One region of the Citrobacter sp. LJND-P06 genome, then DNA from elsewhere that is predicted to be linked to it. Evidence: predicted binding sites of a transcription regulator. Region 1 holds the regulator's gene; each other region holds the start of a gene.
What was found. The regulator PurR, encoded in region 1, represses purine synthesis genes. The targets are predictions, from matches to a motif close to CANGCAAACGTTTGCNTG.
Positions count from the first base shown of each region.

Region 2: a site for PurR is predicted at 1,974-1,991, ahead of purL (phosphoribosylformylglycinamidine synthase). Genes of this name have one in related genera too.
Region 3: a site for PurR is predicted at 8,388-8,405, ahead of pyrD (quinone-dependent dihydroorotate dehydrogenase). Genes of this name have one in related genera too.

Region 1 covers NZ_CP187317.1:2,489,974-2,500,972, reverse strand. Annotated here, with positions in the region: gene ACO7SM_RS11970 (riboflavin synthase subunit alpha) at 14-655, shown strand; gene cfa (cyclopropane fatty acyl phospholipid synthase) at 696-1,844, opposite strand; gene punC (purine nucleoside transporter PunC) at 2,136-3,341, opposite strand; gene punR (DNA-binding transcriptional activator PunR) at 3,455-4,387, shown strand; gene purR (HTH-type transcriptional repressor PurR) at 4,384-5,409, opposite strand; gene cydH (cytochrome bd-I accessory subunit CydH) at 5,706-5,795, shown strand; gene ACO7SM_RS11940 (MFS transporter) at 5,961-7,127, shown strand; gene sodB (superoxide dismutase [Fe]) at 7,181-7,762, opposite strand; gene ACO7SM_RS11930 (C40 family peptidase) at 7,889-8,719, opposite strand; gene grxD (monothiol glutaredoxin 4) at 9,057-9,404, shown strand; one part of gene ACO7SM_RS11920 (IS3 family transposase) at 9,510-9,852, shown strand; one part of gene ACO7SM_RS11920 (IS3 family transposase) at 9,852-10,723, shown strand; gene rnt (ribonuclease T) at 10,783-10,999, opposite strand, start outside.
Region 2 covers NZ_CP187317.1:1,153,852-1,164,850, reverse strand. Annotated here, with positions in the region: gene purL (phosphoribosylformylglycinamidine synthase) at 1-1,899, opposite strand, end outside; gene mltF (membrane-bound lytic murein transglycosylase MltF) at 2,156-3,703, shown strand; gene tadA (tRNA adenosine(34) deaminase TadA) at 3,712-4,215, opposite strand; gene yfhb (phosphatidylglycerophosphatase C) at 4,271-4,906, opposite strand; partial or broken gene ACO7SM_RS05640 (PTS transporter subunit EIIC) at 4,913-5,028, opposite strand; gene murQ (N-acetylmuramic acid 6-phosphate etherase) at 5,083-5,976, opposite strand; gene ACO7SM_RS05630 (MurR/RpiR family transcriptional regulator) at 6,092-6,940, shown strand; gene ACO7SM_RS05625 (YfhL family 4Fe-4S dicluster ferredoxin) at 6,996-7,256, shown strand; gene acpS (holo-ACP synthase) at 7,269-7,649, opposite strand; gene pdxJ (pyridoxine 5'-phosphate synthase) at 7,649-8,380, opposite strand; gene recO (DNA repair protein RecO) at 8,392-9,120, opposite strand; gene era (GTPase Era) at 9,241-10,146, opposite strand; gene rnc (ribonuclease III) at 10,143-10,823, opposite strand.
Region 3 covers NZ_CP187317.1:2,894,248-2,905,246, reverse strand. Annotated here, with positions in the region: gene pncB (nicotinate phosphoribosyltransferase) at 1-1,011, opposite strand, end outside; gene pepN (aminopeptidase N) at 1,278-3,890, shown strand; gene ssuB (aliphatic sulfonates ABC transporter ATP-binding protein) at 3,994-4,761, opposite strand; gene ssuC (aliphatic sulfonate ABC transporter permease SsuC) at 4,758-5,549, opposite strand; gene ssuD (FMNH2-dependent alkanesulfonate monooxygenase) at 5,561-6,706, opposite strand; gene ACO7SM_RS13935 (sulfonate ABC transporter substrate-binding protein) at 6,703-7,677, opposite strand; gene ssuE (NADPH-dependent FMN reductase) at 7,670-8,245, opposite strand; gene pyrD (quinone-dependent dihydroorotate dehydrogenase) at 8,501-9,511, shown strand; gene zapC (cell division protein ZapC) at 9,678-10,220, shown strand; gene ACO7SM_RS13915 (YcbX family protein) at 10,217-10,999, opposite strand, start outside.

The DNA of each region.
Region 1 (10,999 bases):
AGGAGTTGCAGGTATGTTTACGGGTATTGTGCAGGGCACCGCCAGAGTGGTGTCGATTGATGAAAAACCGAATTTTCGCACTCATGTAGTGGAATTACCTGAACACATGCTGGATGCGCTGGAGACGGGCGCGTCGGTGGCGCATAACGGTTGTTGTCTGACCGTGACCGAAATCAAGGGTAATCAGATCAGTTTCGATTTGATGAAAGAGACCTTACGTATTACGAATTTAGGTGAGCTGAACGTCGGCGATCTGGTGAATGTTGAACGCGCCGCCAAATTCAGTGATGAGATTGGTGGGCATTTAATGTCGGGTCATATTATGACCACCGCCGAGATCTCAAAAATTCTGACCTCAGAAAATAACCGTCAGATTTGGTTCAAAATACAGGATCCGCAGTTGATGAAATATATTCTGTACAAAGGATATATCGGCATCGATGGCATCAGCCTGACCGTTGGAGAAGTCACCGCAACGCGTTTTTGTGTTCACCTTATTCCAGAAACGCTTGAACGCACTACGCTGGGCAAGAAAAAGCTGGGCGCTCGCGTGAATATCGAAATCGATCCGCAAACCCAGGCGGTTATCGATACGGTTGAGCGCGTATTAGCGGCCCGCGACAGTGCCGCGAATAAGCTGGCGAATGACGCCTAAAAGATAAAAGTGGCCCCCGCAGAATTCGGGGGCTGCTCTGTTAGCGGGGAACGCGCAGACCGTGTTCAACACCGCGTGAAAAAACGACCTGCCAGAGTTGAATATCGCGGGCGCGAAATGCACCAGCGCAGGCATTCAAATAATAACTGAACATCCGCTTAAAACGCTCGCTGTAATTCTCTGCGATGTCAGGCCAGGCTTTAATAAAGCGTGAATGCCACGACATCAGCGTTGTATCATAATCGGCGCCAAAATTGTGCCAGTCCTCCATCACAAAATGCGGCTCGCTGGCGTTAGCAATCTGACGTACGGAAGGTAAGCAACCGTTCGGGAAGATATATTTATTGATCCACGGGTCGACATTGTTGTCGGTCTTTTTAGAGCCGATGGTATGAAGCAGAAACAGGCCGTCAGATTTTAAATTACGGTCAACCACCTCAAAGTAGGTGTCGTAGTTTTTGGGGCCGACATGTTCAAACATACCTACCGAGACAATACGATCGAACTGATCCTGTAAGTCGCGATAATCTTGCAGCAGAATGGAGACATCGAGTCCTTCGCAGCGCTGCTGCGCCATTTTCTGCTGCTCTGCCGAAATGGTCACGCCAACCACGCTGACCGCGTAATTGGCCGCCATATATTGCGATAATCCGCCCCAGCCGCAGCCGATATCCAGCACACGCATACCCGGTTTAAGCTGCAATTTTTCACAAATCATTTTTAGCTTCGCCTGCTGGGCAGATTCCAGAGTATCGGCCTCTTTCCAGTAGGCGCAGGAATATTGCATGTACGGGTCAAGCATCCGGCTGAAAAGATCATTACCAAGATCGTAATGCTCTTTGCCGACTATCCAGGCGCGTTTTTTACTTTGCAGGTTGAACAGGCGTGCGCCTGCGATGCGAAGTGTATCTTTGAAATGGTGAGGAAGTTGATTTTCGAGGCCTGCGCGCAAAACTTTATTGAAGAAAATATCCAGTCGCTCGCACTCCCACCAGCCATCCATGTAACTTTCACCTAAACCCAGCGAACCTTCCTGCAATACGCGTTTGAAAAAATCGGGGTTTTTGACTTGAATATCCGCCGGGGCAGGGCCGTTGATAGCAACGCCTGCACGGCTCAGTAATTCGTTGGTGATACGGTACCAGTCATCATCCGGTACACTGACTTCTTCTATACACGATGAACTCATAGTTTCTCCATCACGGGTCGTGATCAGAACCTTAAAACAGCGTAGACGCTTTTTGGCTTTGTGAGAAATCTCACGGAAAAAGTCCGCGAGCCTATAATCCGACGTAGAACAGAGGAAGGGAGAACCCTTGCCGAAAAGACCATTCCCTGGTTAAACGGGAGCGCTCCGGCTCCCGTTAGAACGTAATATTTATCGTATTTTTGTAACAACCGAAAATGAGTATAGGCCTCTATTTTCGGTGAAACAACCCAAAAATGTTAGCGAGCTAATGAGTGGCTGTTATCGCTATTTTTAGTACGAATCGTTGTGTGCCATCTCAGAGTGCGTGGTGTGGTGCGTGGACTCACTCGCCTGCGACTGCATCCAATAGCCTAATCCTGCAAGCGCAACGGTTGATAACATGACGCTGGTGGTCGTCAGCAACGGCGTGCTGATTAACCACGAGACGACCAGACTGGCGAAGAAACAGAGACCCAACTGCAGTGTATTCTGCAATGCGGCGGCACGCCCGGTGGCTTGGGGGAATGGACGCAATGCCTGAGCCACAACAATAGGGTAAATTGCGCCGTTGGCGATAGCCATGACACAGAAGGGGATCAGAATTTCGGTCAACGATACAGCGTTAATAAAACTGGTCGCCCAGGTCGCAACGACGCTCAATGCGAAGATGGCCAGTAACCAGGGTAACAGTTGTTGACCCTGCCATTTTTGTAACGCTGCACGGCAACCGTACCCACCAATCAGGAAGGCGATGGTTTGCGGAACATAACTAAGACCAATCACTGCGGGGCTATAACCCATTTCGCTAAGGATGAACGGCGAACCGGTTAACCATGCAAAGAAGCTGGCGGAACAGGCCGCGTAAATCAGCACGTTCCCGCGATAGGCTTTTGAACGCAGCAGGGTGGTGAACGTCAATTTATCCTGGCTATCGTTACGTGCTTTAGCGGTGGGTTTTAAACGCAGGGCTGGCAACATCAGGATCAGCGTAATCACAAACAGCGTGGCGAAAATGGCCTGCCAGGAAAAATGCGCGAGGATCCAGCTCCCTAACAACGGCGCAAGTGCAGGCGACAACCCGACCAGGGGCATGATGGTGGCAAAAATACGGTTAACTTTTTGCGAAGGATAGTAATCGGTTACCAGCGCCTGCCAGACAACGGTGGCAGCACACACGCCAATAGCCTGAATAAAGCGCAGCACCAGTAAGCCTGTTGCACTTTCTACCCACAGCATACCCAGACTTCCGAAGGCGAAGATGGACAAACCGAGCAATAATATAGGCTTACGGCCATAACGATCGGACAGCGGCCCCCAGGCAAGCTGGGCGATGGCGAACCCGGCTAAGAACAGGCTCAGACTGGCGCTGACGGCAGAGGCCGGTGTTTGCAGATCGGCCTGAATGGCAGCAAAAGCAGGTAAGTACATGTCTGTTGCCAGAAAACCCAGTACGCTGAGACCCGCCAGCCAGACTAAAAACCCTTTTCCCGGTTGCATAATACATTCTCTTTTTTTATCAGTAAGACATGGCCGCAGAGTGTAGGGAGTGAAATTCCTGTTGTGAAACGCTAATATTTGTCTACTGAGTTCAAAATTTTTGTAGGCAGAATATGTGGTCAGAATATTCCCTTGAAGTTGTTGATGCTGTCGCGCGCAATGGCAGCTTCAGTTCCGCCGCCCAGGAGCTGCATCGCGTGCCTTCTGCAGTCAGCTACACCGTACGTCAACTGGAAGAGTGGCTGGCGGTGCCCTTGTTTGAACGACGCCATCGGGATGTGGAATTGACGCCCGCGGGTGCCTGGTTTTTAAAAGAAGGTCGCTCTGTTATCAAAAAAATGCAGATCACCCGCCAGCAGTGCCAACAAATTGCTAACGGCTGGCGAGGACAGCTCTCCATCGCGGTGGACAATATTGTGCGGGCAGATCGCACCCGGCAGATGATTGTCGATTTCTACCGTCATTTTGATGATGTTGAGCTGATTGTTTCTCAGGAAGTGTTCAACGGCGTCTGGGATGCGCTGTCCGACGGACGCGTGGAACTGGCGATTGGGGCGACGCAGGCTATCCCCGTCGGTGGGCGCTATACCTTTCGCGATATGGGAATGTTGAGCTGGAGCTGTGTGGTGGCACGTCATCATCCTCTGGCGACGATGCCCGGCCCTTTGAGTGATGATACGTTGCGCAACTGGCCGTCGCTGGTTCGTGAAGACACCTCACGGACACTGCCTAAACGTATTACCTGGCTGCTGGATAACCAAAAACGGGTGATCGTACCGGATTGGGAGTCGTCAGCGACCTGCCTTTCCGCCGGGTTATGTGTCGGTATGGTGCCTACGCATTTTGCAAAACCGTGGATCGACAGCGGCAAATGGGTCGCATTAACCCTGGAGAATCCATTCCCGGATGCGGCATGTTGCCTGACCTGGCAGCAAAATGACACCTCGCCCGCATTAGCCTGGCTGCTGGAGTATTTAGGTGACAGTGAAACGCTGAATAAAGAGTGGCTGCGAGAACCTGAAGAGGTTCCCGCAGGGGAGGCTTAACGACGATAGTCGCGGAACGGACCATCAGCAACCGAACGACGTTCGATCAGTCGCGGGTGGACTTCAATAGACTGCGACTCTTCACGCTTGTTGACGATTCGGTCTAACAACATATTAAAGGCCGTTTCGCCCAGTGAGTCTTTCGGCTGGTGAATCGTGGTCAGTGCGGGGGTGAAATAGCGCGCGTTGCGCACATTGTCATAACCGATCACCGAAATATCTTGCGGTACGCGCAAACCCATTTCGTCGGCAGCGCACAGCGCCCCCATTGCCATGATGTCACCACCGCAGAATACCGCTGTGGGGCGATGGGTCTGAGAGAGGATCTGCTGCATTGCACGATAACCAGACTCGGGTTCAAAATCGCCCTGAACTATCCAGTTTTCCGGCACTTTTATCAGCGCTTCGTCCATCGCCTTCATAAAGCCCGCCAGGCGGCCAGCACCCGTGTTACGTTCCATTGGGCCAGGAATGACGCCAATCTCACGATGACCGCGCTCGACCAGATAACGACCGGCCATATAACCGCCTTCGAACGCGTTATCAATGACCGTATCGGTAAAGTCAGCTTTCGCTTCGCCCCAATCCATAACCACCATAGGAATATGGCGATACTCTTCAAGCATGGAGAGCAGGGACTCCGGGTATTCCGAACACATGACCAGCAGACCATCCACACGCTTTTGCGCCATCATGGAAAGGTAGGCCCGTTGTTTTTCGAGATTATTCCAGGCATTGCCAAGAATCAGGGTGTAGCCTTTCTGGAAGCAGTTTTTCTCAACGGCTTCAATAATCTCAGCGAAATAAGCGGCTTCACTGCTAGTTGCCAGCAGGCCGATAGATTTGGTGTGATTCACCTTCAGGCTGCGGGCGACGGCACTCGGGGAGTAGTGCAATTCTTTGATAGCAGCCCAGACAGCATTGCGCGTCTCTTCTGCGACAAAACGCGTCTTGTTAATTACATGTGATACGGTTGTAGTGGAAACGTTTGCTCGCTTCGCTACATCTTTAATTGTTGCCATTACATTTCACTCCAGACCATATCCAAACTCCTGAAAATACTGTAGGTAAACGTTTGCCTCTACACACCCTTATCGCAACATCAGGGTTGCGGCACGCCGGGAAAACGACACGAAACGTCAGGAGGGGGTCAATGGCCGGTACACTAATCAAGTAAGCGTGGAATTTTGTCTGATCTTGACGAAAAGGGGAAGAGTTAAAAGTGGTTATCAATATAAATCCTGGGAGATTTTTACATCCAAGTGTGTAAAAATGCGCAATATCACTTTTTGTGTGGGAATAAAAAGGAGCAAATTTGATGAGCACCGATCTGAAGTTTTCATTAGTAACCACTATTATTGTTCTGGGCTTGATCGTCGCGGGTGGTCTGACCGCCGCACTGCACTGATTTACCGTGAGGGAGCGTGCTCTCCCTCATTTCGTTACCCCTTCATTGTTACTCAATCAGCAAAAGTCTTTTGCCATTCTGTTAACTTTATTATTTTTGTGATTGATGTCATGCTTTTGGCTCTTATCGGGTGTCGCTTCGCGGCACGGTCAGCGGAGTCGACGTATGAAAATCAATTACCCCTTACTGGCGCTTGCGATTGGCGCATTTGGTATTGGAACCACGGAATTCTCTCCAATGGGGCTGTTGCCCGTCATTGCGCATGGCGTGAATGTCTCTATTCCCGCCGCCGGGATGCTCATTAGCGCTTATGCGGTGGGCGTGATGGTGGGCGCGCCGTTGATGACCCTGCTGCTTTCACACCGGGCTCGTCGTAATGCGTTGATTTTTCTGATGGCCATTTTTACGCTGGGCAACGTCCTGTCGGCCATTGCGCCGGATTACACCACCTTGATGCTATCGCGCATTTTGACCAGCCTAAATCATGGCGCGTTTTTCGGATTGGGTTCGGTCGTGGCGGCCAGCGTGGTGCCGAAACATAAACAGGCCAGCGCCGTGGCGACGATGTTTATGGGGCTGACCATTGCAAACATCGGCGGCGTACCTGCCGCTACATGGCTTGGGGAAACCATTGGCTGGCGGATGTCCTTTTTAGCAACGGCCGGGCTGGGGGTGATTGCGATGCTCAGTTTATTCTTCTCTCTGCCGAAAGGGGGAGCAGGGGAACGCCCCGATGTGCGTAAAGAACTGGCGGTCTTATTACGTCCGCAGGTGCTTTCTGCGCTGCTCACCACTGTGCTGGGGGCGGGGGCAATGTTTACCCTCTACACCTATATTTCCCCCGTTCTGCAAAACATCGCCCATGCTACGCCGGCATTTGTCACCGCCATGTTAGTTCTGATCGGCGTCGGATTTTCGATCGGCAACTATTTAGGCGGCAAACTGGCCGATCGTTCCGTCAACGGTACGCTGAAAGGTTTCTTACTGCTGCTGATGGTTATCATGCTGGCGATTCCTTTCCTGGCGCGCAATGACCTGGGCGCTGCGTTCAGTATGGTCGTGTGGGGCGCGGCAACATTTGCCGTCGTACCGCCTTTGCAGATGCGCGTGATGCGTGTTGCCAGTGAGGCGCCGGGGTTGTCTTCATCGGTGAATATTGGGGCATTTAATCTTGGGAATGCGTTAGGCGCGGCGGCAGGTGGCGCGGTGATTTCCGGCGGTCTGGGATATAGCTTTGTTCCGGTGATGGGCGCCATTGTGGCAGGGCTGGCGTTATTGCTGGTCTTTGTTTCAGCGAGAAGGCAACCTGAAACGGCATATGTCGCCAACTAAACGACTGAGTTGAAAATAAAAACGCAGAAGGTTTCCCTTCTGCGTTGTCGTATTTACGCCGCGAAGTTCTTCGCAACGAATTCCCAGTTTACCAGCGCCCAGAAATGCTCCAGGTAGCCAGGACGGGCATTACGGTAGTCGATGTAGTAAGCATGTTCCCACACGTCAACGGTCATCAGCGGGGTGGCATCCGTGGTCAGCGGAGTACCCGCGTTGGACGTAGAAACGATAGCCAGTTTGCCATCAGTCCCTTTTACCAGCCAGGTCCAGCCGGAACCGAAGTTTTTAATTGCAGCATCGGTGAACTGTGCTTTGAACTCAGCAAAGCTACCGAAGGACGCAGCGATAGCGTCAGCCAGTTTACCGGTTGGTTCACCGCCCGCGTTCGGGGCCAGGCAGTTCCAGTAGAACGTGTGGTTCCAGACCTGGGCTGCGTTATTGAATACGCCACCTTCTGAACTACGGACGATCTCTTCCAGCGATTTACCTTCAAAGGCGGTACCTTTGATCAGGTTATTAAGATTCGTTACATAGGTTTGGTGATGTTTGCCGTAGTGATATTCCAGCGTCTCAGCGGAAATGTGAGGTGCCAGGGCGTCTTTGGCATACGGTAATGCAGGTAATTCGAACGACATTGCTTCTCTCCTTATTATTAATATGGGTACGTACAATAGCCATAAAGTACGTAAGGATAGGGTAGCAAATTGAAAGGTGATGCAAAAGAAGAACTTACCCTGTTGCGTAACAAACAGGGTAAGAAATTAACGAATGGTTTTTGGCGTCATGACGCGGCGGGCGCCGACATAGTGGCGTTGCCAGTAATCTTCGCTCAATGAGGTTATCTGAATTTCCTGCCCTGAACGGGGGGACTGGATAAATTTACCATTGCCGACATACACGCCGACGTGATCCGCGGTACCGCGCCCCTGGGTTCGGAAGAAGACCAGATCGCCATTCATCAGTTCATCACGCTCAATCGGTGAGGCATCGCGAAGGTGGTACATTTCATTGGCTGTACGCGGAATACGGAACTTCACCAGATCTTTATAGGCGTAATAGACCAGACCGCTGCAATCAAAACCGGTGCGTGGCGACGTGCCGCCCCAGTGATACGGTTTGCCAATCTGATTCATCAATGTGGACATCGCCGTTTTGGTCGCTTTCTGTACTCTGACCTTATGTGCATCAGCAAGCGAAACTGGCGCGGTTTCTTTCACCTTCACGCAATGGGGCTTGCGGCCTTTGCGTGGCGTGCACTTTTCGCTCCAGGTGACGGCGGCTGTTTTTGCTGTTGTGGAGGAGACGCGGCGATGTGCGGTTTTGGTGGTTTTTGCGGGCGTGGTGGTGCGTTTTTTGGCCGAAGAGACCGTTTTTACGCTGGTTTTGTTAACGGTTTTTTTGACGGTTTTCTGACTGGTTTTGGTTGTTTTTTTACTGGCCGTCGCGTTCTTATGTTTATCTGCCGTTTTCGTTACATGAGAAACCGCAGGCGTCTCCCTGGTTTGCCGGGAAGCATTAGCCGGGGATGTGAAAGAGAGTGTCGAAAAAAGCAAAGCACAGAGCGTGATCGAAATCCGGTTTATTCGCGCCACTGAGCAGTCCTCTGGTTAATGCAGGCGGCTATCATGCCTGCGTGTGATTTACAAAACCTGTCGATTCTAATCTATAAAAGCACAGAAAGTTAATCGCTTTTATCATTTAAAACCTCGTTTCGTAAGCGACTGCAAAAAAAATCGACAGCGCGGACTAAAAATGGTCAGCGGAGAGTCCTGGGTGTGTTGTTTCACAGGATAAGGAATATAGAGAATGCAACTTATCGCACCAGGGGATAAAATAATAAAGCGTAATGAAAATGTTATTTTCCGTTGCCAGTCTGACCCGCTACAATGTCAGACTACTGCCGTAAAAGAAGTTAAAGGAAGCAAGACAATGAGCACCACTATCGAAAAAATCCAGCGCCAGATCGCTGAAAACCCGATTCTCCTGTACATGAAAGGTTCTCCAAAACTGCCTAGCTGTGGTTTCTCCGCACAGGCTGTCCAGGCGTTGTCTGCCTGTGGCGAGCGTTTTGCCTATGTTGATATCCTGCAGAACCCGGATATTCGCGCGGAATTACCGAAATATGCAAACTGGCCAACCTTCCCGCAACTGTGGGTTGATGGTGAACTGGTTGGCGGCTGTGATATTTTGATCGAAATGTATCAGCGCGGTGAGTTGCAGCAACTGATTAAAGAAACTGCGGCGAAATACAAAACCGAAGAACCTGATGCTGAGTAATCAGCAGAAATAAAAAAAGCGACCATTCATTGGTCGCTTTTTTATGGGCGTTGACCCGTCCTAAATAGCGTTGACACATTTAACTCGCACACTGAGGAGAATGTGATGAACCAATACATTAAACGCACACAACGCGATTACCCACTATCCTTTAAACTGGCCGTTGTTGAACAGGTCGAAAAAGGTGAAATGACTTACCGCCAGGCGCAAGATCGCTACGGTATTCAGGGTAGCTACACAGTCATGGCATGGCTGCGCAAATATGGTCAACTCGACTGGCGTTCCTCCTCTCCTGTCAGAGCATGCGGAGTTAACATGCCTAAAATGCCTCTCACCCCCGAACAGCGAATTAAAGAACTCGAGCAGCAACTCGCTGAATCAGAAATCAAAGCACAGTTTTTTGAAGCGGTTGTGAAAGTTATGAATACGGAGTTCGGAGCGACTCTGACAAAAAAGCAGTTGGACGTCTTATCACGCAAACACAAACGCCGGGACTCACAGTAACACGTGCCTGCCGGTTCCTGGGGATTAGCCGGCAGGCATGGTATCAGTCTTTGCAGCGTGAGCGTGGCCGGGAAATTCAGGCCAGGAACATCATTGAACAGGTGACGACCATCCGGTTGCAACAGCCCCGGCTGGGCACGCGTAAATTGCATTATCTGCTGCGACAACAAGCAGACCCGGCGCTGTATGTTGGCCGTGACCGTCTGTTCCGGATACTGCGTTGCTCGCATTTACTGGTGATGCCGAAGCGGGCCTATCATAAAACGACGAACAGCCATCATCGCTTTTATTGTCACCCTAACTTATTGAAGTCAGGTGAACATCAGGTTGTTGCCAGCCATCCGGAACAGATATGGGTCGCGGATATCACGTATCTTCCACTGCGTCAGGGAACGGCGTATGTCAGTCTGGTAACCGATGTCTGGTCGCGAAAAATAGTGGGATATCATGTACATGAAAGTCTGCATACCCGGCATGTGGCCACCGCACTCAAAATGGCACTGGTGAGCAGGCGTACAACAGCCCCACTGATACATCACTCAGACCGGGGTATCCAGTACTGTTCAACAGAATATCAGGCGCTGCATGAACGTTACGGCGTCATCTGCTCGATGACGGATGGATATGACTGCTATCAGAATGCGCTGGCGGAACGGGTAAACGGGATATTAAAAATGGAATATCTTCTCGTCAGGCCAGAAGATATTGAGCAGGCGAGAAAGATGGTCAGGGAGTCGGTAGAGATTTACAACACACGGCGACCCCATCTGTCGTTAAAATACAAAACGCCCGATGAAGTTCATCAGGCGTTTTAAGGCTGAAAAGTGTCAACCTATATCAGGACTAGTCACGTTACCCGTCCTGAATAAAATGATTACGCGTCTTCCGGTAGCGGTAGCGGCCACCCGCCAAGGCGTTTCCAGCGGTTCACAATTTCGCAAAACAGGATTGCAGTGCGTTCGGTGTCATAGAGCGCGGAGTGCGCCTGGGCGCCATCAAACTCCATACCTGCCGCCAGACAGGCTTTTGACAATACGGTTTGCCCCAGCGCCAGACCGCTGAGTGCCGCGGTATCGAAGGTCACGAAAGGA
Region 2 (10,999 bases), 1.3 Mb from region 1:
AACGGTAATATCACGACGATCCAGCGCGTCGCCTTTTGCTTGCAGGCGCTGTACATCGCGGGTCATTTTCGGCGTTTTGCCCAACAGAACATCCAGCGGCAGATCGATAGGCTGATTATCGAAATGGCGGTCATTCATCGAAAGATGCTGTTCTTCCGTTGCTTCACCGATCACGGCGTACGGCGCGCGCTCGCGCTTGCAAAGCGCATCAAACAGCGGCAACTGGTCGGCGGCAACCGCCAGAACATAACGTTCCTGCGATTCGTTACACCAGATTTCCAGCGGGCTCATACCCGGCTCGTCGCTGAGGATGTCACGCAGTTCAAATTTGCCGCCGCGCCCGCCGTCGCTTACCAGTTCCGGCATCGCGTTAGAGAGACCACCCGCACCCACGTCGTGGATAAACAGGATCGGGTTAGCGTCGCCCAACTGCCAGCAACGGTCGATAACCTCCTGGCAGCGACGTTCCATTTCCGGGTTGTCGCGCTGTACGGAGGCGAAATCCAGATCGGCATCGGACTGGCCGGATGCCATAGAAGAGGCCGCGCCGCCGCCAAGACCGATGTTCATCGCCGGGCCGCCGAGCACAATCAGCTTCGCGCCAACGACTATCTCACCTTTTTGTACGTGATCGGCGCGGATGTTGCCGATCCCGCCCGCCAGCATGATCGGTTTGTGATAGCCGCGTAGCTCTTCGCCGTTGTGGCTGTTCACTTTCTCTTCATACGTACGGAAGTAACCGTTCAGCGCCGGACGACCAAATTCGTTGTTAAACGCAGCGCCGCCCAGCGGGCCTTCGGTCATGATGTCCAGCGCGGTAACAATGCGCTCCGGCTTACCGAAATCTTCTTCCCACGGCTGTTCAAAGCCCGGAATACGCAGGTTGGAAACGGAGAAACCGACCAGGCCGGCTTTCGGCTTTGCGCCACGCCCGGTCGCGCCTTCGTCACGAATCTCGCCACCGGAACCGGTCGCAGCGCCAGGCCACGGCGAAATTGCGGTCGGGTGGTTATGGGTTTCGACTTTCATCAGGATGTGCGTTGGCTCCTGATGGAAGTCATAACGACCCGTTTCATGGTCGGCGAAGTAACGCCCCACGTCAGAACCTTCCATGACCGCCGCGTTATCTTTATAGGCTGAAAGTACGTGCTCCGGCGTCTTCTCGAAGGTGTTCTTGATCATTTTGAACAACGACTTCGGCTGTTGTTCGCCATCAATGACCCAGTCGGCGTTGAAAATCTTGTGGCGGCAGTGTTCGGAGTTCGCCTGGGCGAACATATAGAGTTCGATATCGTTCGGATTGCGGCCCAGGTTACTGAAGGCAGTATGCAGATAATCAATTTCGTCATCCGCCAGCGCCAGGCCCAGACGCAGGTTAGCGTTAATCAATGCCTGACGACCTTCGCCCAGCACATCAACGCTGGCAACCGGTGCCGGTTGGTGGTGAACAAACAGTTTTTCTGCGTCGTTCAGCGAGGAGAAAATCGTCTCCATCATGCGGTCGTGCAGTTCAGCGGCAACGCTTTGCCACTGCTCAGCGGTGAGAGGCTCAGCATCAACGTACCAGGCAATGCCACGTTCCAGACGGCTCACCTGTTGCAGGCCGCAGTTGTGTGCAATATCCGTTGCTTTGGAAGACCAGGGAGAGATGGTGCCAGGACGAGGGGTAACTAACAGCAGTTTTCCCTCCGGGGTATGGCTGCGTAAGCTCGGGCCATACTTCAGCAAACGGGCAAGCTGTGCATGCTCATCATCGTTCAGCGGTGCATTAAGGCAGGCAAAATGGACATACTCAGCGTAAATATTGTTGACCTGGAGGTTGGCAGCCTGAAAACGCGCCAGCAGTTTGTTAATACGGAATGCAGACAGTGCAGGCGAACCACGCAGAATTTCCATCATAAGTCTCTCGTCTTCTAAGCTTTCGGTGTGCCCAAGTGGGGAAACGGGCGTCATTATAAAGAATCTGGCGCGCTGACGAAACCGTTTGCGTCGAAATAAAATCACCGCCGTTTCTTATCATCCGATGCGCCACTGATTCCGAATTAGTTGCCAACTGGCGTATTGTTGCGCAAAATGCCGCACATCAATGACTCACACTGGCTTTAATCACTGCATTTTCAGGCTGAGAAACCGCACGATCCAGAGAATTAACTAATTGAAAAAATTAAAGATTAATTATCTGTTCATCGGCATACTGACGCTGCTGTTGGCAGCGGCCCTCTGGCCATCAATCCCCTGGTTCGGTAAAGCCGATAATCGTATCGCCGCCATTCAGGCGCGGGGAGAGCTGCGCGTCAGTACCATTGATTCACCGCTAACCTACTCAACCCTCAATGGAAAAAAGTACGGTCTGGATTATGAGCTGGCGCAACTGTTCGCCAACTACTTAGGCGTAAAGCTGAAGGTCACCGTACGTCAGAACATCAGCCAGTTGTTTGACGATCTGGACAATGGCAAAGCCGACCTGCTGGCCGCGGGTCTGGTCTATAACAGCGAACGCGTGAAAAACTACCAATCGGGCCCAACGTACTACTCTGTTTCTCAGCAAGTGGTTTATCGGGTCGGACAATATCGCCCGCGAACCCTTGCCGCCGTGAATGAAAACCAACTCACCATTGCGCCAGGTCATGTGGTCTTGAATGACCTACGCACCCTGAAAGAGACAAAGTTCCCCGAGCTCAGTTGGAAAGTCGATGACAAAAAAGGCACGACGGAACTGATGGAAGCGGTGATCAGCGGCGAACTGGAGTACACCATCGCTGACTCGGTGGCGATCAGCTTGTTCCAGCGCGTACACCCTGAACTGGCCGTTGCACTGGATGTCACCGATGAGCAGCCTGTCACCTGGTTCAGCCAACTGGATGATGACAACACGCTCTCGGCAGCCCTGCTCGATTTTTTTAACACCATGAATGAAGACGGTTCTCTGGCGCGACTGGAAGAGAAATATTTGGGTCACGGCGGCGACTTTGATTACGTTGACACCCGCACCTTCTTACGCGCTGTCGATAATGTGCTGCCAGAGCTGAAACCGCTGTTTCAGAAGTATGCGCAGGAAATTGACTGGCGTTTACTGGCGGCTATCGCATATCAGGAATCGCACTGGGATGCACAAGCCACTTCGCCAACCGGCGTCCGCGGCATGATGATGCTCACCAGAAATACCGCCCAGAGCCTGGGATTGACTGACAGAACCGACGCCGAACAGAGCATCAGCGGCGGCGCGCGTTATCTACAGGACATGATGAGCAAAGTCCCTGATACCGTCCCCGAAGAAGAGCGTATCTGGTTTGCGCTCATTGCTTACAACATGGGCTATGCGCACATGCTCGACGCCCGGGCGTTAACGGTAAAAACCAAAGGAAATCCGGACAGTTGGAGCGATGTAAAACAGCGCTTACCGCTGCTCAGCCAGAAACCGTATTACAGTAAGTTGACCTACGGTTATGCGCGCGGACATGAAGCTTACGCCTACGTGGAAAACATTCGAAAGTATCAGATAAGCCTGGTCGGTTATCTGCAGGAGAAGGAAAAACAGGCCGCAGAAACACTGAAACTGGCGCAGGACTACCCGGCGGTGTCTGCGGAGGAATTTGGTAAAGAGAGGCTCTCCCTCTCCTCGTTTTTGTCTCAGTCGTCCTCGGCCTACCTGACGCCTTCGCCAACATTACTGTTACCGCCAAAGGAAAAAGAGGCAGAGTAACGCGACGTTTATTCAGGCGTCGCCGATGATTTTTTCAGCGCTTTGATCTCCTGACGACGCATGCGGAAAAAATCGCTAAGCAGCGTCGCGCATTCATCACGCAAGATACCCTCGGTGATTTCCACCCGATGATTCATACCCGGGTGATGTAAGACATCCATCAGCGAGCCTGCCGCGCCCGTTTTTGCATCACGCGCGCCAAAAACAACCCGACCAATCCGACTGTGAACCATCGCGCCCGCACACATGACGCACGGTTCCAGCGTGACGTACAGCGTGGCGTCCAGCAAACGGTAGTTTTGCAGCACCATTCCCCCTTGTCGCAACGCCATAATTTCCGCATGCGCAGTGGGATCGTGATGACCAATCGGCCGATTCCACCCTTCACCGATGATGCGATTGTTGTGCACCAATACAGCCCCCACCGGCACTTCACGTTCGTCCCAGGCGCGCTTCGCCAGCGTCAACGCATGACGCATCCAGTATTCGTGGCTAAATTCGACTTCAGACAAAGGGAGACTCCAGTAATAAAAGCGGGCGCATTATACACAGACACTCTGCTTTGCACTATTCCAGTTGCTGGAGCTCACCGCGTGGCGTGACGCGCCAGCGATGCTGGCAAAAGTAGAGTAATGGGTTGTCCTGCTTGCTGTCGCTGTATCCACTGTACAGACGCAGCGGCGTGCCAATCTGCCGCTCAAGTTGCGCGACTTTTTCGTGTCCCAGGCAACGCAGGGTCAATACCCAGCCACCATAGCCTCGCTGGATCTGACTGGCGATCAGGTTAACGCGAGGTAGCCACGGGGTATCAAAATAGACCTGCTCGACCAGCAACTGCGGCGAACCGGTGATCAGCCAGATATCGGCATCAGAACTCAACAAATAGGTGGTGAGTCGTTCCTGCACAATCGGAAACGCGGTGACGTTATCCCGAAACCAACGCACAAAGTCAGCCTGACGCGCTTTCAGACGCGCTTCGCTGTGACCAAACGTACATCCCCACAACAGGAGACTCACGGGCCAGCGAGCGGCGCGCCCTTTTATCATCAACGCAATGGCAATGACAGGGAGTAAAGGCAGCACGAGCAGCACATTCAGCGGCTGGCGACGCAACAGATAACGCAGGAAACTGCCAAACATATCCTGCTGGTGCAACGTACCATCCAAATCAAAAAATACGACACGACGCTCGTGGCTGGTCAAACCCTGCACCTCTGGAAAGTTGAACGCTGAAGCCGGGTCAACGAAAACCCGGCGCTTACTTCTATTAAATAGCCTAACAGATAGAACATCACTTTTCCGGCAACAATCGTTAATGCGCACGGTCGTGTCACATCAATGATAAACGGCTCGCGCCCCGTCGCCGTATGCTCGCCTGTTTAGTTTTCTAATGCCGCCCGTAAAAATCCCTGGTGAGCCGACAGTTTTTCTCTGGCGGCTGCCGCATCCAGCCCGGAGAGCGCCATCAGAATGGCGGGTTTGACGTCAAAATCGGTTTGTGTCAGTAACGCCTGGGCTTCTTCTCGCGTAATCCCGGTCGCTTCTACCACCATGCGACACGCTCTGTCGATCAGTTTGACGTTGGTGGCCTTCATATCCACCATCAGATTTTGATAGACCTTGCCGAATTTCACCATCGCACCAGTGGAGATCATATTGAGCACCAGCTTTTGTGCAGTACCTGATTTCAGTCGCGTTGAACCCGTCAGCGCCTCGGGGCCAACCACCGGCGAAATCGCAATGTCCGCCTCACGCGCGATCGGTGAGTCAGGATTACAGGAAATCGCCACCGTGGTGCATCCTGCCTGGTTGGCATACTTCAGGCCGCCAATCACGTAGGGCGTGCGACCAGATGCCGCCAGTCCAACCACCAGATCCTGCGCGGTCAGATTGAGCGCCTTTAAATCCTCTTCCCCTAACTGCAGACTGTCTTCGGCACCTTCAACCGCCTTCAACAACGCGCCCGGCCCCCCTGCAATCAATCCCACGACCAGTCCATGCGGCACGCCAAAGGTGGGTGGGCATTCAGACGCATCAAGCACTCCCAGCCGTCCACTGGTGCCAGCACCCATATAAATAATGCGCCCCCTAGCCTTTAACGCATTTGCAGCGGCATCGACTGCACGCGCAACGTCCGGCAGCGTCTCTTTTACTGCGAGCGCTACCTGCGTATCCTGTTGATTAAAACGATGAACCAGCTCAAGCGTGGATAAAGCATCAAGGTCCATAGTCTGTGGATTACGGGTTTCTGAAACTAACGCGCCGAGATTCATTTTTTCTCCTCAGGAATTTTTAATTCAAACTATTTCCCTATAATGGAATATTATATTCATTCAGGCGAGTGAAATTTGTGTCGCTGTCGCCATCACGTTTTCGCCAGGAGAGCCCATGAACTGTTTGGTCCGTATTCGTCAACGTTATCCCCATCTTGCCCAAAGCGACAAGAAGCTTGCGGATTATCTTCTTTCGCAACCGGATAACGCGCGGCATCTCAGCTCGCAGCAGCTTGCCGCCGAAGTGGGCATCAGTCAGTCCAGCGTGGTGAAATTCGCGCAAAAAATGGGGTTTAAAGGATTTCCGGCACTGAAACTGGCGATCAGCGAAGCGCTGGTGAGCAATCCGAATCCTCAGTCAGTTCCCGTCCACAATCTGATCCGTGGCGATGACCCTATGCGTCTGGTTGGCGAAAAGCTGATAAAAGAAAATGTGGCGGCGATGCACGCAACACTCGACGTCAACAGTGAAGAAAAGCTAATAGAGAGTGTGACGATGCTACGTCGCGCCCGCCGGATTGTCCTGACCGGAATTGGCGCTTCAGGCCTTGTTGCGCAAAACTTTGCCTGGAAGCTCATGAAGATTGGCTTTAATGCTGTCGTCGAACGCGATATGCACGCCCTGCTGGCGACGGTTCAGGCGCTCTCTTCAGAGGATCTGCTGCTGGCCATCTCCTACACGGGTGAACGCAGAGAGCTTAATCTGGCTGCGGATGAAACATTGCTGGTCGGCGGGAAAATACTGGCCATCACCGGATTTACGCCTAACGCATTGCAACAGCGCGCTACGCATTGTCTGTATACCATTGCGGAGGAGCAGGCCACCCGGAGTGGGGCTATTTCATCCACGCATGCTCAAATGATGCTCACCGATGTGCTTTTTATGGCGCTGGTTCAACAGGATTTGGAACACGCTCCGGGACGGATCAGACACAGCGAAGCGCTGGTAAAAAAACTGGTCTGAGCAAAGAATGCGCGTATAATGCCCGCCCGATTTAAGATGTTTTGAGAGTATCCTGATGGCGCTGTTAATCACCAAAAAATGCATCAATTGCGATATGTGCGAGCCTGAATGCCCAAACGAGGCAATTTCTATGGGCGATGCTATCTATGAGATTAACAGCGACAAGTGTACTGAATGCGTCGGTCATTACGACACGCCAACCTGTCAGAAAGTATGCCCGATCCCGAATACGATTCTGAAAGACCCGGCACACGTCGAAACGCAGGAGCAGTTGTGGGATAAGTTTGTCCTGATGCACCACGCGGACAAAATCTGAATCGGCCCTTGCTTAACCCTCGATAATTACCGTGGCGCAGGCGTAGTGTCGTTCATCTGCCAGCGTGACGTGCATACTGGTCACACCGAGGGTTTCCGCCAGCTTTAGCGCCTCCCCCCACAACCGTAAACGCGGCTTGCCTAGCTCATCGTTAAACACTTCAAACTGGTTAAACGCCAGCCCGTTGCGAATTCCGGTGCCAAAGGCTTTTGCCGCCGCCTCTTTTACCGCGAAACGTTTGGCGAGAAAACGCACCGGTTGTTGGTGCGTTTCCCAAATGGCCCATTCATTGTCGCTGAGCACTCTTCTTGCAAGACGATCGCCCGACCGCGAGATAACTGCCTCAATACGGGCAATTTCTACAATATCCGTGCCCAACCCCAGGATCGCCATTAGCCACGCGCTTCCAGCATCAGACGTTTCATTTCAGCAACCGCCTCTTTCAGACCGCTCATCACCGCACGTCCGATAATGGCATGACCGATATTCAGCTCGTGCATTTCCGGCAACGCGGCGATGGCTTTCACGTTGTGATACGTCAGGCCGTGACCCGCATTCACTTTCAGCCCCAGACCTGCCGCAAAGGTCGCTGCCCTGGCGATACGCGCCAGCTCCTGCGCCTGCTCAGCGTCGGTTTTGGCATCCGCATAGCAGCCGGTATGAATTTCAATGTAGGGCGCCCCAACCTCTGCGGCGGCTTTGATCTGCGCTTCATCGGCATCAATGAACAATGACACGAGGATCCCTGCATCTGCCAGACGTTTACAGGCATCGCGCATTTTGTCGCGCTGACCCGCCACATCCAGACCGCCCTCGGTGGTCACTTCCTGGCGTTTTTCCGGCACCAGACAGCAAAAATGCGGTTTCGTCTCAATGGCAATCGCCAGCATCTCTTCCGTCACGGCCATTTCCAGGTTCATGCGGGTATCCAGCGTTTGGCGCAGAATACGCACGTCACGGTCAGTGATATGACGGCGATCTTCACGCAGGTGCACGGTAATACCGTCGGCACCCGCTTGTTCGGCGATAAATGCAGCTTGTACCGGGTCCGGGTATGCGGTGCCACGCGCATTACGCAGAGTGGCAATGTGGTCAATGTTGACGCCTAACAGTAATTCAGCCATGACAATCCTCGTTAATCATTATTCGTTTTCAATGCGCGTTTTGGCATAAACTGCCGGAAGAGCTCCCGGCTTTTTAACGGCTTACCACCAAGATACGGCTTTAGCGCCATACGGGTAAAGCGTTTCGCTGCGCGCAATGTATCAACATCAGGAAATTCTCTTGCTTCAAGCGCCTTCAGATGCCGTCCGGTGAAGGTGTTGTTATCAATCACCACGCTGGCGATAAACCCTTTCTCTTCGCGATAGCGATACGTCATGGTGTCATCAACCATTTCACCGCTGCCTGCGCAATGCGTGAAGTCCACCCCATACCCCAGGTGACCGAGCAACGCGAGCTCAAAGCGACGCAGAGCGGGTTCGGGAGTCCCTGTGGCACCTGCCAGTGTTTGTATGCAGTTCAGATAATCAAAAAAGAGTTCAGAAAAGCGCGTCTCGTATTCAAGTACACGAGAAACCAATTCGTTGATGTAGAGGCCACTGTAAAGCGTGATACCGCTGAGAGGAAGCGCCAGGGAGACGGCTTCTGCGCTGCGTAAGGTTTTCACCTCACCGCGACCGCCAAAGCGAAGCAGGAGCGGCGTGAAAGGCTGTAAAGCGCCTTTCAGATTAGAACGTTTGGAACGTGCGCCTTTGGCGACCAGACGCACGCGACCTGACTCTTCCGTGAAGACGTCCAGCATCAGGCTGGTTTCGCTCCACGGGCGGCTGTGCAATACGAATGCGCGCTGCCAGCCTTCCATCATACTCGTCGCCTTTCACGTTGCAGGTGCGTTGGCCGCGCGCCTTCGGAGCCAGCGTAAACGCTGTTCAAAACACGATGTGTTTTGTCCTGCACCCCGAAAGTCATAGAGCATGCAATATTAGAGATCGTCGCCATAACCGAGACTGCGCAGCGCGCGTTCGTCGTCGGCCCAGCCGGATTTCACTTTCACCCACAGTTCCAGGTGTACTGGCGCTTCAAACATGTCCTGCATATCTTTACGCGCTTCAATACCGATGGTTTTGATTTTGGCCCCTTTGTTGCCAATGACCATCTTCTTCTGCCCTTCACGCTCAACGAGGATAAGCCCATTGATGTCGTAGCCGCCGCGTTCGTTAGTAATGAAACGCTCAATCTCAACGGTCACGGAGTACGGCAGTTCAGCCCCCAGGAAACGCATCAGTTTTTCACGGATGATTTCCGAAGCCATAAAGCGCTGGGAACGATCGGTGATGTAATCTTCCGGGAAGTGATGGATGGCCTCTGGCAGGTGTTTACGCACGATGCCCGCGACGGTGTCCACGTTCATACCGGTTTCTGCAGACATCGGCACGATATCGAGGAAATTCATCTGGCTTGCCAGGAATTGCAGGTGTGGCAGTAAATCCGCTTTTTCCTGCACGTTATCCACTTTGTTGACGGCCAGGATAACCGGTGCTTTACCGTCACGCAGTTTGTTCAGCACCATCTCATCGTCTGGCGTCCAGCGGGTGCCTTCCACAACGAAAATGATCAGTTCAACGTCGCCTATGGAGCTGCTCGCCGCTTTGTTCATCAGGCGGTTAATGGCGCGTTTTTCTTCCATGTGCAAACCCGGGGTATCGACATAAATAGCCTGATACGCCCCTTCGGTATGGATACCGACGATGCGGTGACGTGTGGTTTGCGCCTTACGGGAAGTAATTGAAATCTTCTGCCCAAGCAGATTATTCAACAGGGTAGATTTGCCTACGTTCGGACGACCAACGATGGCAATAAATCCGCAATAGGTTTTATCTTCGCTCATTCCAACTCCAGTTTTTTCAACGCCTGTTCGGCGGCAGCCTGCTCAGCCTTACGACGGCTTGAACCTGTGCCTACCACCGGTTCACTCAGGCCGCTGACCTGGCAGTGGATAGTAAATTCCTGATCATGCGCTTCACCACGCACCTGTACCACCAGATAAGACGGTAACGGCAGATGACGACCTTGCAAATATTCCTGCAAACGCGTTTTCGGATCTTTTTGTTTATCGCCCGGGCTAATTTCATCCAGACGGCTTTGATACCAGTTAAGGATCAGTTTCTCGACGGTCTGAATATCGCTGTCGAGGAATACGCCACCAATTAACGCTTCTACGGTATCGGCCAGAATAGATTCACGACGGAAGCCGCCGCTTTTCAATTCACCTGGCCCCAAACGCAAGCATTCACCCAGATCAAACTCACGGGCTAATTCCGCCAGTGTGTTACCACGCACCAGCGTGGCACGCATACGACTCATATCGCCTTCGTCCACACGCGGGAAACGGTGATACAGCGCATTAGCGATGACAAAGCTTAAAATAGAGTCGCCTAAAAACTCTAAACGCTCGTTATGTTTGCTGCTGGCACTACGATGGGTTAATGCCTGCTGCAACAGCTCCTGATGAGTAAAAGTGTAGCCCAGCTTCCGTTGAAGCCGATTAATTACGATGGGGTTCATGCGATACCAATAAATGAATGCGTCAACAATCCAGCACACGAAACAGACCTGTATTTGAAACCAATGCTGTTTCGTGTGCCGTGGCGACCAGACGGCGCCAACCTTAAACTTCGGGGGAATATTCTATACACAACGACAAAGGATGTCGTTAGTCTGAGGGAATTTATCCAATAAAT
Region 3 (10,999 bases), 400 kb from region 1:
GCCAAAACTGAGCTGCACACGCGGTGAGAAATGACGATAAAGATCAATCGCTTTTTTCAAATCAAGATTGTCTGAGAAAACCAACGTTTTGGTTAACGGGTCAATGCCCAGCTTTTCATAATGCGCGATCGCCTTTTCACCCCACTCAACGGGATCGCCAGAGTCATGGCGCAGTCCCTGATAACGCGTCGCAAACTCCATACCAAAATCGCGCAAAAATGCGTCCATGGTGATGCAGTCGGTGAGTGCGATGCCAAGCTGGTCAGGATATTCATTCAGCCAGGCGGCAAGAGCCGCACGCTGACTGGTCGCCAGATCCGGGCTAATTTGCTGGTGCGCCTGGAACCACTCATGCGCCTGCGTGCCCATCGGGGTAAGCGACAACCGGCGAGCGAGGTCGTAGTTACTGGTACCGACAAACCACGGTTCCCGTTGAAGGCGTTCAACAATCGCTTGTTGCACCTCACGCGAGAAACGGCGGCGAGTGCCAAAATCCATCAGATGGAAGCGGGACATATCGAGATCGGCCGTTAACGCAGAGAAATCGACTAGCTTACTTTCCAGCGCATCAAGCGCCTGCGCCACGTTCGCTTCTGGCGTACGATATCGGTGCACCAGTTCACTGATCACCGCCAACAGCGGAACTTCCCACATGATGACTTCACGCCACGGGCCGGTTAAGCGGATATTCAGCTTACCGTCATCATTCGTGACGCTCACCTGTTCGGGGTTGTAGCGGAATTCCCGTAACCAGTTAAGGTAATCAGCATTAAAGAAGGGCAGGTTGGAGAGCCATGTAAACTCGTCCTCCTGAAGTTGCAGGTGCTGCATCGCATCCACCTGCTCGCGAATTGCATCGGCATAAATACCCAGCAGGTCGTCGCCGCGGCAACGAAACTCCGCCGCTACGTGAACATCGTAGTAGCGGTGAAAAACGGCTTGCTGCATATGCAACTTATAAGCGTCTGTATCCAGCAGCGAGTGCAGAACAGGAGAAGCGAATTGTGTCATAGGTGCGCAGTAGCATCCTCTCACGGGAGCGTTTAGTACAATAAACAACTAAGAAAACCGCTGGAGTATACCTTGTTTAGCGATTTATTGAACCCCGATCACAACATAAGCGCTCTTTGGGGTCGAGTACATTTCGTGCCTCGTGTTATAAAAATGTAGCGAAAAGGGTGTTTGTGCCTGAAAAGATGAACATTCTGCGTAGCGTGATTTACACAACAGGAATAGACTGGAGTCGAGACTCTATAGAAGATGCTAAAGGTTTTTTTATGACACAACAGCCACAAGCCAAATACCGTCACGACTATCGTGCGCCGGATTACCAGATTACTGATATTGATTTGACCTTTGACCTGAATGCTGAAAAAACCGTGGTCACTGCCGTGAGCCAGGCTGTTCGTCATGGCGCGTCGGATGCCTCACTTCGCCTCGACGGCGAAGACCTGACGCTGGTGTCAATCCACGTGAATGACCTGCCGTGGACAGCGTATAAAGAAGAAGAGGGTGCGCTGATCCTCAGCGACTTGCCGGAGCGTTTTACCCTGCGCATTGTCAATGAAATCAGCCCCGCGGCGAATACCGCGCTGGAAGGGTTATACCAGTCCGGTGATGCGTTATGTACGCAGTGTGAAGCAGAAGGCTTCCGTCATATTACCTGGTATCTCGACCGCCCGGACGTACTGGCGCGTTTTACCACCAAAATCATTGCTGACAAAAGCAAATATCCGTTCCTGCTCTCCAACGGCAACCGTGTCGGGCAGGGCGAACTGGAAAACGGGCGTCACTGGGTACAGTGGCAAGATCCCTTCCCAAAACCTTGCTACCTCTTTGCGCTGGTCGCCGGGGATTTCGACGTCCTGAGCGACACCTTCACCACCCGTTCCGGGCGGAAAGTGGCGCTGGAGCTGTACGTTGATCGCGGCAATCTGGATCGCGCGCCGTGGGCGATGACGTCGCTGAAAAATTCCATGAAGTGGGATGAAGAGCGCTTCGGTCTCGAATATGACCTCGACATCTATATGATTGTCGCCGTCGACTTCTTTAATATGGGCGCGATGGAGAATAAAGGACTCAACATCTTTAACTCCAAATACGTGCTGGCGCGTACCGATACCGCCACCGATAAAGATTACCTCGACATTGAACGCGTCATCGGACACGAATATTTCCACAACTGGACCGGTAACCGCGTGACCTGCCGCGACTGGTTCCAGTTGAGTCTGAAAGAGGGCTTAACGGTGTTCCGCGATCAGGAGTTCAGCTCCGATCTCGGTTCCCGTGCGGTTAACCGCATCAGTAATGTGCGCACGATGCGCGGTTTACAGTTTGCTGAAGATGCCAGCCCGATGGCGCATCCTATCCGCCCGGACAGTGTCATCGAGATGAACAACTTCTACACCCTGACCGTTTACGAGAAGGGATCAGAAGTCATTCGCATGATCCACACCCTGCTGGGCGAAGCGAATTTCCAGAAGGGGATGCAGCTTTACTTCGAGCGCCACGATGGCAGCGCGGCGACCTGCGATGATTTTGTACAGGCGATGGAAGATGCGTCAAACGTCGACCTCTCTCATTTCCGTCGCTGGTACAGCCAGTCCGGTACACCGGTAGTCACCGTAAAAGACGACTACAACCCGGAAACCGAGCAGTACACCCTGACCATCAGTCAGCGTACGCCTGCAACGGCGGATCAGGCAGAGAAGAAACCGCTGCATATTCCGTTTGCTATCGAACTGTATGATAACAAAGGCAAAGTGATTCCGTTGCAGAAGGGTGGCCATCCGGTCAATTCCGTGCTCAATGTGACGCAATCTGAGCAGACATTTGTCTTCGATAACGTCTACTTCCAGCCGGTTCCCGCACTGCTTTGCGAGTTTTCTGCGCCGGTGAAGCTGGAGTATAAATGGAGCGATCAGCAACTGACCTTCCTGATGCGTCACGCGCGTAATGATTTCTCCCGCTGGGATGCGGCGCAAAGTCTGCTGGCGACCTATATCAAGCTGAACGTTGCGCGTCATCAGCAGGGGCAACCGCTCTCTCTGCCGGTTCATGTTGCTGACGCCTTCCGCGCGGTACTTCTGGATGAGAAGATCGATCCCGCGCTGGCGGCGGAGATCCTGACGCTGCCTTCCGCCAATGAAATGGCCGAACTGTTTGAGATTATCGATCCGCTGGCGATCGCCGCCGTGCGCGAAGCATTAACCCGCACGCTGGCGACGGAACTGGCTGATGAGTTGCTGGCGATTTATAACGCTAACCATCTCGATGAGTACCGGGTTGAGCATGCCGACATCGGCAAGCGTACGCTGCGCAACACCTGTCTGCGATTCCTGGCCTTTGGTGAAACCGAACTCGCAAATACATTAGTGAGCCGACAGTACCAGAAAGCCAACAATATGACCGACGCGCTGGCGGCACTTTCTTCGGCGGTGGCGGCGCAACTGCCGTGTCGCGATGCCCTGATGCAAGAGTACGACGATAAGTGGCATCAGGATGGGTTGGTGATGGATAAATGGTTCATCCTGCAATCCACCAGTCCGGCCGACAACGTGCTGGAGACGGTACGTGGTCTGCTGAAACACCGCTCCTTCACCCTGAGTAACCCGAACCGTATTCGCTCATTGATTGGTGCGTTTGCTGGCAGTAACCCGGCAGCGTTCCACGCCGAAGACGGTAGCGGTTATCAGTTCCTGGTCGAAATGCTGACGGAGCTCAACAGCCGCAACCCGCAGGTGGCTTCACGGTTGATAGAACCGCTGATCCGACTGAAACGTTATGATGCCAAACGTCAGGCGAAAATGCGTGCGGCACTGGAACAGTTGAAAGGTCTGAAGAATCTCTCCGGCGATCTGTTCGAGAAAATCAGTAAGGCGTTAGCCTGAGACATTGACCTGTCGTTTGTAGGCCGGATAAGGCGGTAACGCCGCCATCCGGCAAAATGCCCGGTGGCGCTCACGCTTACCGGGCTTACAACGTTCTGAATGCTTACCCATGCCGACGGATCGGCTGTCCCGTTACCCCACGCTGCATCACCCGGTTTAACACTTCAGCTTCCAGCTCGGCTAAACGCACTGAACCCAGGCGGCGCGGGCGCGGGATATCCACGGTCAGATCCAGACCGATTTTCCCATCCTCAATCAACAGCACGCGGTCGGCCATGGCAACCGCTTCGCTGACGTCATGCGTCACCAGCAGCACGGTGAAACCATGCTCCTGCCACAGCGAGACGATTAAATCCTGCATCTCCAGACGGGTTAAGGCATCCAGTGCGCCGAGCGGTTCATCCAACAGCAACAGGCCGGGACGATGGATCAAGGCGCGCGCCAGCGCCACTCGCTGCTTCTGCCCCCCGGAGAGTGCGGCAGGCCATTCGGATGCGCGGTTTTCCAGACCGACTGCCGCCAGCGCCTTGCGCGCAGCGTCCTGCCAGTTACCTTTCAGCCCCAGCCCGACATTGTCGATAACGGACTTCCACGGGAGCAGCCGCGCATCCTGAAACATCATTCGTGTATCGTCCTGGATTTCTGCCAGCGGGGTGGTTCCGGCGAGCAATTCGCCTGCCGTCGGTGTTTCCAGTCCGGCCAGCAGTCGCAGCAGGGTACTTTTACCCCCGCCGCTACGCCCGACCACGGCGACAAACTGGCCTGCCGGAATATGCAGATCCAATTGATTGAGCACGGTATTGCTGGCGTAGCGCCTGGTGACCGCATTGAGCAGCAGCGGCGTACCCTGATTCAGACGTGCGGTATTCATACGGTTGCCTCCTTCACGTAATAGGCCGGGTTCCAGCGTAACCAGATGCGCTCAAGCAGTTGTGCGCTAACATCGGCGAGTTTACCGAGCAGGGCATAGAGAATAATGGCGACCACGACCACATCCGTTTGCAGAAATTCGCGGGCATTCATCGCCAGGTAGCCAATCCCGGAGTTCGCTGAAATCGTTTCGGCCACAATTAACGTCAGCCACATCAACCCAAGTGCAAAACGAACGCCCACCATAATCGAGGGGAGGGCGCCAGGCAGGATCACATGGATAAACAGCGGGAAGCCCGACAGGCCGTAACTGCGCGCCATCTCCACCAATCCACGATCGATATTGCGGATCCCGTGCCAGGTGTTGATATACAAAGGAAACAGTGTCCCCAGCGCGACCAGAAAGATCTTCGCGGATTCATCAATACCAAACCACAGGATAACCAGTGGGATCAGCGCCAGATGCGGTACGTTACGCAACATCTGAATTGAAGTATCCAGCAGACGTTCCCCCCAGCGGGAAAGACCGCTGATAAGCCCCAGCGTCAGGCCAATCGATCCGCCGATCGAAAAGCCGATCAGCGCACGCCAGGAACTAATCGCTAAATGCTGCCACAGCTCACCGCTGATGGAGAGTGTCCAGAACGCTTCAACCACGCCTTCCGGTGAAGGGAACAGGCGACCGGAGAGCCAGCCGGTTGAAGATGCAAGCTGCCAGAGTGCAACGATGCCCACCGGTAAAAACCAGGGGGCAACGCGCAGCAACCCTTTATGAGTTCGCGTTGCCATCAATGTATTCCTTAACGTTGCGCGACGTTACGCGGGATAAATTCGTTTGCTACCGCTTCACCCTGCTGAAGCAGTGGCTGCGGTTGCGGGATTTCCGGTATCGCGATATCCAGATGCGGGAACAGCAACTCGCCCACTTTGTACGCCTCTTCGAGATGCGGATAACCGGAGAGGACAAAGCTGTCGATGCCGAGCGCCGCATACTCATTAATACGTGCCGCCACCGTGGGGCCATCGCCCACCAGCGCGGTTCCCGCACCGCCACGCACCAGCCCGACGCCCGCCCACAGATTTGGGCTGATTTCCAGCTTATCCCGCTTGCCGTTATGCAGCGCCGCCATACGATGCTGACCGACGGAGTCGGTTCTGGCGAAAGCCGCCTGTGCTTTGGCAATGGTGTCATCGTCCAGATGTGCAATCAGCCGATCCGCGGCCTGCCAGGCTTCTTCATTGGTTTCGCGAACAATGACATGCAAACGAATACCAAAGCGGATCTTGCGCCCGCGCGCGGCGGCTTTGGCGCGTACCTGTTCGATCTTCTCTCTCACCAGCTCTGGCGGTTCGCCCCAGGTGAGATAAAGATCAACCTGTTCGGCGGCCAGATCCTGCGCCACGTCCGATGAACCGCCAAAGTAGAGGGGAGGGTGCGGCTGCTGTATCGGCGGGAAGAACAGCTTTGCCCCGCGAACGTGAATATGTTTGCCGTGAAAATCGACGGTTTCACCCAGCAATAACCGCCGCCAGACCTGAGTAAATTCATCGGAGGCGGCATAGCGGTCGCTGTGATCGAGGAAAACGCCGTCCCCTGCCAGCTCCTGTGGGTCACTGCCGGTGACCAGGTTAAAGAGCGCGCGGCCATTGGAGAGCCTGTCGAGCGTCGCGGCCTGGCGCGCGGCGACCGTGGGTGACGTTACGCTGGGGCGCAACGCCACGAGGAACTTGAGCCGTTGCGTTACCGGGATCATTGACGCCGCAACCAGCCACGCATCTTCGCAGGAGCGCCCGGTAGGGATCAGTACACCGGTAAAGCCCAGACGGTCTGCGGTTTGCGCGATTTGTTGCAGATAACCGTGAGTGACCGGGCGCGAACCTTCTTCTGTTCCCAGATAGTGCCCGTCACCGTGTGTCGGTAAAAACCAGAACATATTCAAACTCATAATTTAGCTCCTTCCTGCGAAGTGGCGTGCCAGATGCGGTCGCGAATATCGATTTTTTTCGGTACCAGGCGGTTGTCGTAAAACAGATCGGCGGTTTGTTGCTGTAGTGCGGCAACCGTGGCGTCAACCGGCGCTATTATGGTTGGGGGGCGGTGATCCAGATAGCTGGCGATCACCGGTGCGGGTAATCCCATCGTTTTGGCAAGCAGCGCAATACTTTGCTCGCGTTGGCTCAGCGTCAGCGCATCGGCCTGACTGAAGGTGTTGAGCACGCCCTGAATAAAGGCGCCATTTTTTTCAGCATACGGGCGTGCCGCCAGATAGAACGACCCGGTTTGTTTCAAGTCAGAGCCGTCCTTCAGTACACGCACGCCGCCTTGCAGCAGGGCGGCTGAATAGTAGGGATCCCAGATAGCCCAGGCATCGACGTTCCCCTGCTGGAAGGCCGCGCGGGCGTCCGCCGGGGTCAGAAAGGTCGGTTGAATATCGGTAAATTTTAACCCGGCCTGCTGCAAAGCCCGGAGCAACAGGTTGTGTGAACTGGAGCCTTTCTGGAAAGCGACCTTGCGCCCTTTTAGATCCGCCACGCTTTTAATGGGGCTGTTTTCAGGCACCAGAATCACTTCCGCTTTCGGTTTAGGCGGTTCGACGCCGACATACACCAGATCGGCCCCAGCGGCCTGCGCGAAGATCGGTGGAATATCGCCAGTGCTGCCCAGGTCGATACTGCCGACATTCAGCGCTTCAAGCATCTGCGGCCCCGCCGGGAATTCTATCCAGGAAATTTTCGTTTGCGGATAGCGTGTTTCCAGAAGCTGGTGGCTTTTTGCCAGCACCATACTGATGCTGCCTTTCTGATAACCGATACGCAGCGTCTCTGGCGCGGAGGTCGCTGCGTGAGACAGGGCTGAAAGTGACAGTAAACCGGTCAGCGCCAGCCAGGGGGAATGACGTTTGAAGAGATTAAGCATGGGCGATCCCCTGCGTTGAGTGAAAGGTGGGAACCTGTACATCCCGACGATGCAGCGCGTGCCAGAACGTCTCGAGAGCGTTGTCCAGGCGCAGTTGTAGATTCGGGGTGAAGTGCGGTTTATGCTGATAATCAATAACCTGAGAGTCATCAGCAAACACGCCATGCAGAATTTCCTGCGCTTTAAGCGCGCTTAATACGGGCTTAAGTGCATAGTCAACGGCCAGTAAATGCGCGACGGTGCCGCCGGTGGCGAGCGGCAACACCACTTTCCCTTCGAGCGCCCGCTCAGGCAGCAGGTCAAGCAACGTTTTTAACGCCCCGGAATAGGCCGCTTTATAAACGGGGGTGGCGACAATCAGTCCATCGGCCTCTTTTAACTGGGCGACCAGGGTTTTCAGCGCGGGGCTGTCGAATCGCGCATATAAAAGATCCTCAGGCGCAAAGTTGTGGAGATTCCAGTGGCAGACCTCGACATCCAGAGCACTGAGTTTTTCACGGGCATATTCCAGTAACGCACTGGAACGAGAGGGAAAACGCGGACTTCCCGCCAGAGTGATAATGCGCATATTCTCAATCTCTCCTTATAACCAATTATTTGCTTTTTACTAACATTGATAACAATTTGTGCAGTCTGACAGAGAGATTTTGTGAATCGAAATGATTTATCCGGCAGAGAAAATCTGAAAAACGCATAATTGCGCAGGGGAGGATGAAAACGATTGCGTGGACATCGTCATTTATTGCCGCAGGTCAATTCCCTTTTGGTTCAACATCGCACATAATACGCCCCCGGTTTGCACACCGGGAATCCAGGAGAGTTCATGTACTACCCCTTCGTTCGTAAAGCCCTTTTTCAGCTCGATCCAGAGCGCGCTCATGAATTAACATTTCAACAATTACGCCGTATCACAGGGACACCGCTGGAAGCGCTTGTGCGCCAGAAAGTGCCAGCAAAGCCTGTTACCTGTATGGGGCTGACTTTTAAGAACCCGCTTGGTCTGGCAGCAGGTCTGGATAAAGATGGGGAGTGCATTGATGCGCTGGGCGCAATGGGGTTTGGCTCGATAGAGGTAGGCACCGTGACGCCACGCCCTCAGCCTGGCAACGATAAACCCCGCCTTTTCCGCCTGGTCGACGCGGAAGGGTTGATCAACCGAATGGGCTTCAATAACCACGGTGTTGATAACCTGGTGGAGAACGTCAAGAAATCGCATTTTGACGGCATCCTGGGGATTAATATCGGTAAAAATAAAGATACGCCGGTAGAACAAGGCAAAGATGACTATCTGATTTGTATGGAAAAAGTCTATGCTTATGCCGGTTATATCGCAGTCAATATCTCGTCACCAAATACGCCGGGATTACGCACGCTGCAATACGGCGATGCGCTGGACGATTTATTGACGGCAATTAAAAATAAACAAAACGATCTGCAGGCGATCCATCAAAAATATGTGCCGGTGGCCGTAAAGATCGCGCCGGATCTTTCTGAAGAAGAACTGATCCAGGTCGCCGACAGTTTAGTCCGTCATAATATTGATGGTGTTATTGCTACCAATACAACGTTGGATCGTTCTCTGGTTCAGGGAATGAAAAACTGTGATCAAATGGGTGGTTTGAGTGGACGACCGCTGCAATTAAAAAGTACAGAAATTATTCGACGTCTGTCGCAGGAATTAAACGGGCAGTTACCGATTATTGGTGTCGGTGGTATTGACTCGGTGATCGCGGCGCGTGAAAAAATGGCGGCTGGTGCTTCACTGGTGCAAATTTATTCCGGCTTTATTTTTAAAGGCCCGCCGCTGATTAAAGAAATCGTTACCCATCTCTAACCTTTTCCCTTAATCGGACAACCAGGGCTTTATTTCCAGCCCTGGTTGTTTTATATTCCTTCACTGTTGCTTATTTAAACATTTTGGTCTTTTCTTATTAAGGCAATAAACGAAGCGGCAATCAGGACAATGTTGCAACAGGATGTTAAGCCCAGGAGATAAACGAATGCGAATTAAACCTGACGATAACTGGCGCTGGTATTATGATGAAGAGCATGATCGAATGATGCTCGATCTGGCCAATGGCATGTTATTTCGCTCGCGTTTTGCTCGCAAAATGCTCACTCCTGATGCTTTTTCACCCGCCGGTTTTTGCGTAGAAGATGCCGCGCTTTATTTTTCCTTTGAAGAAAAATGCCGCGACCTCGAATTATCGAAAGAACAAAAAGCGGAACTGGTGCTTAATGCGCTGGTGGCTATTCGCTATCTCAAACCCCAGATGCCAAAAAGCTGGCACTTTGTTGCGCATGCAGAAGACTGGTCGCCTGTCTGTGGCGATGCGGCCTGCGTCTACTTAAGCGACACCGAAGAGCAGGTCAATTTACTGGTGGTGGAACCGGGTGAAAATGCGGCACTTTGTCTGCTAGCTCAGCCTGGCGTGGTGGTCGCGGGACGCACGATGCAACTGGGAGATGCGATAAAGATAATGAATGACAGACTGAAACCGCAAGCCATGATTGACAGTTTCAGCCTTGAGCAAGCCGTTTAACTTTCCAGTCTGAGCGCCGTTTTCGGTACACAGCTACAGCAAAGAATTGTGCCATCCTCGCCTATCGCTGATTTTTTCAGCGCGCTGACTTCGCCTTCCAGCAACCGTACCCGACAGCAACCGCAAATACCTGCCCGACACGAATAGGGAACCCGAATCCCCTGGTTTTCCAGTTGTTCTAACAACACCTGTTGGTTATTGCCACGAAAAGTCTGTCCATGCCAGTCGATATTCACCGTCGCATCCGGGTGTTGTTCTGCGGTGACGGTATCGTCAGGTGCTGCTGCGCCGTAGGCTTTTGCGGGCCCCGTCGCCAGTATTTCGACCTCATCGCCTGTGCGGATCACGCCGCTGTTGCGGGCAATCAGGTTCTGACCGAAATCAACATCGCCATTATCCAGCGCCGTGCGAAAACGCTGTAGTGTGGCGAGCGGTTCGCCAGACGGATGTTTTTGACCTTTTTCCGGACTGACGGTGGTGAAAATACAGCGGCTGCACGGCTTTGCGACATCAAAAATAACGTCGCCGATGCGGATCACTTTCCAGGTGTCCTCTTCCCAGGCGGCGGCACCGCTCACCACCAGGTTAGGGCGAAACTGTTCCATTTTCACGCTGGCCGGGCAGCGCTGTTGTAAATCACGCAGAGAGGCTTCACTGGTCAACAGGTAGGGGAAGCCATCCGCGAAGGAGAGCGGTACGCCGCTGTGTTGTTTAACGCGTCGCGTCAGGTTTGGCCCGACCCAACGTAATTGCACTTCGCGGGAAAAGAAACCGCTCAG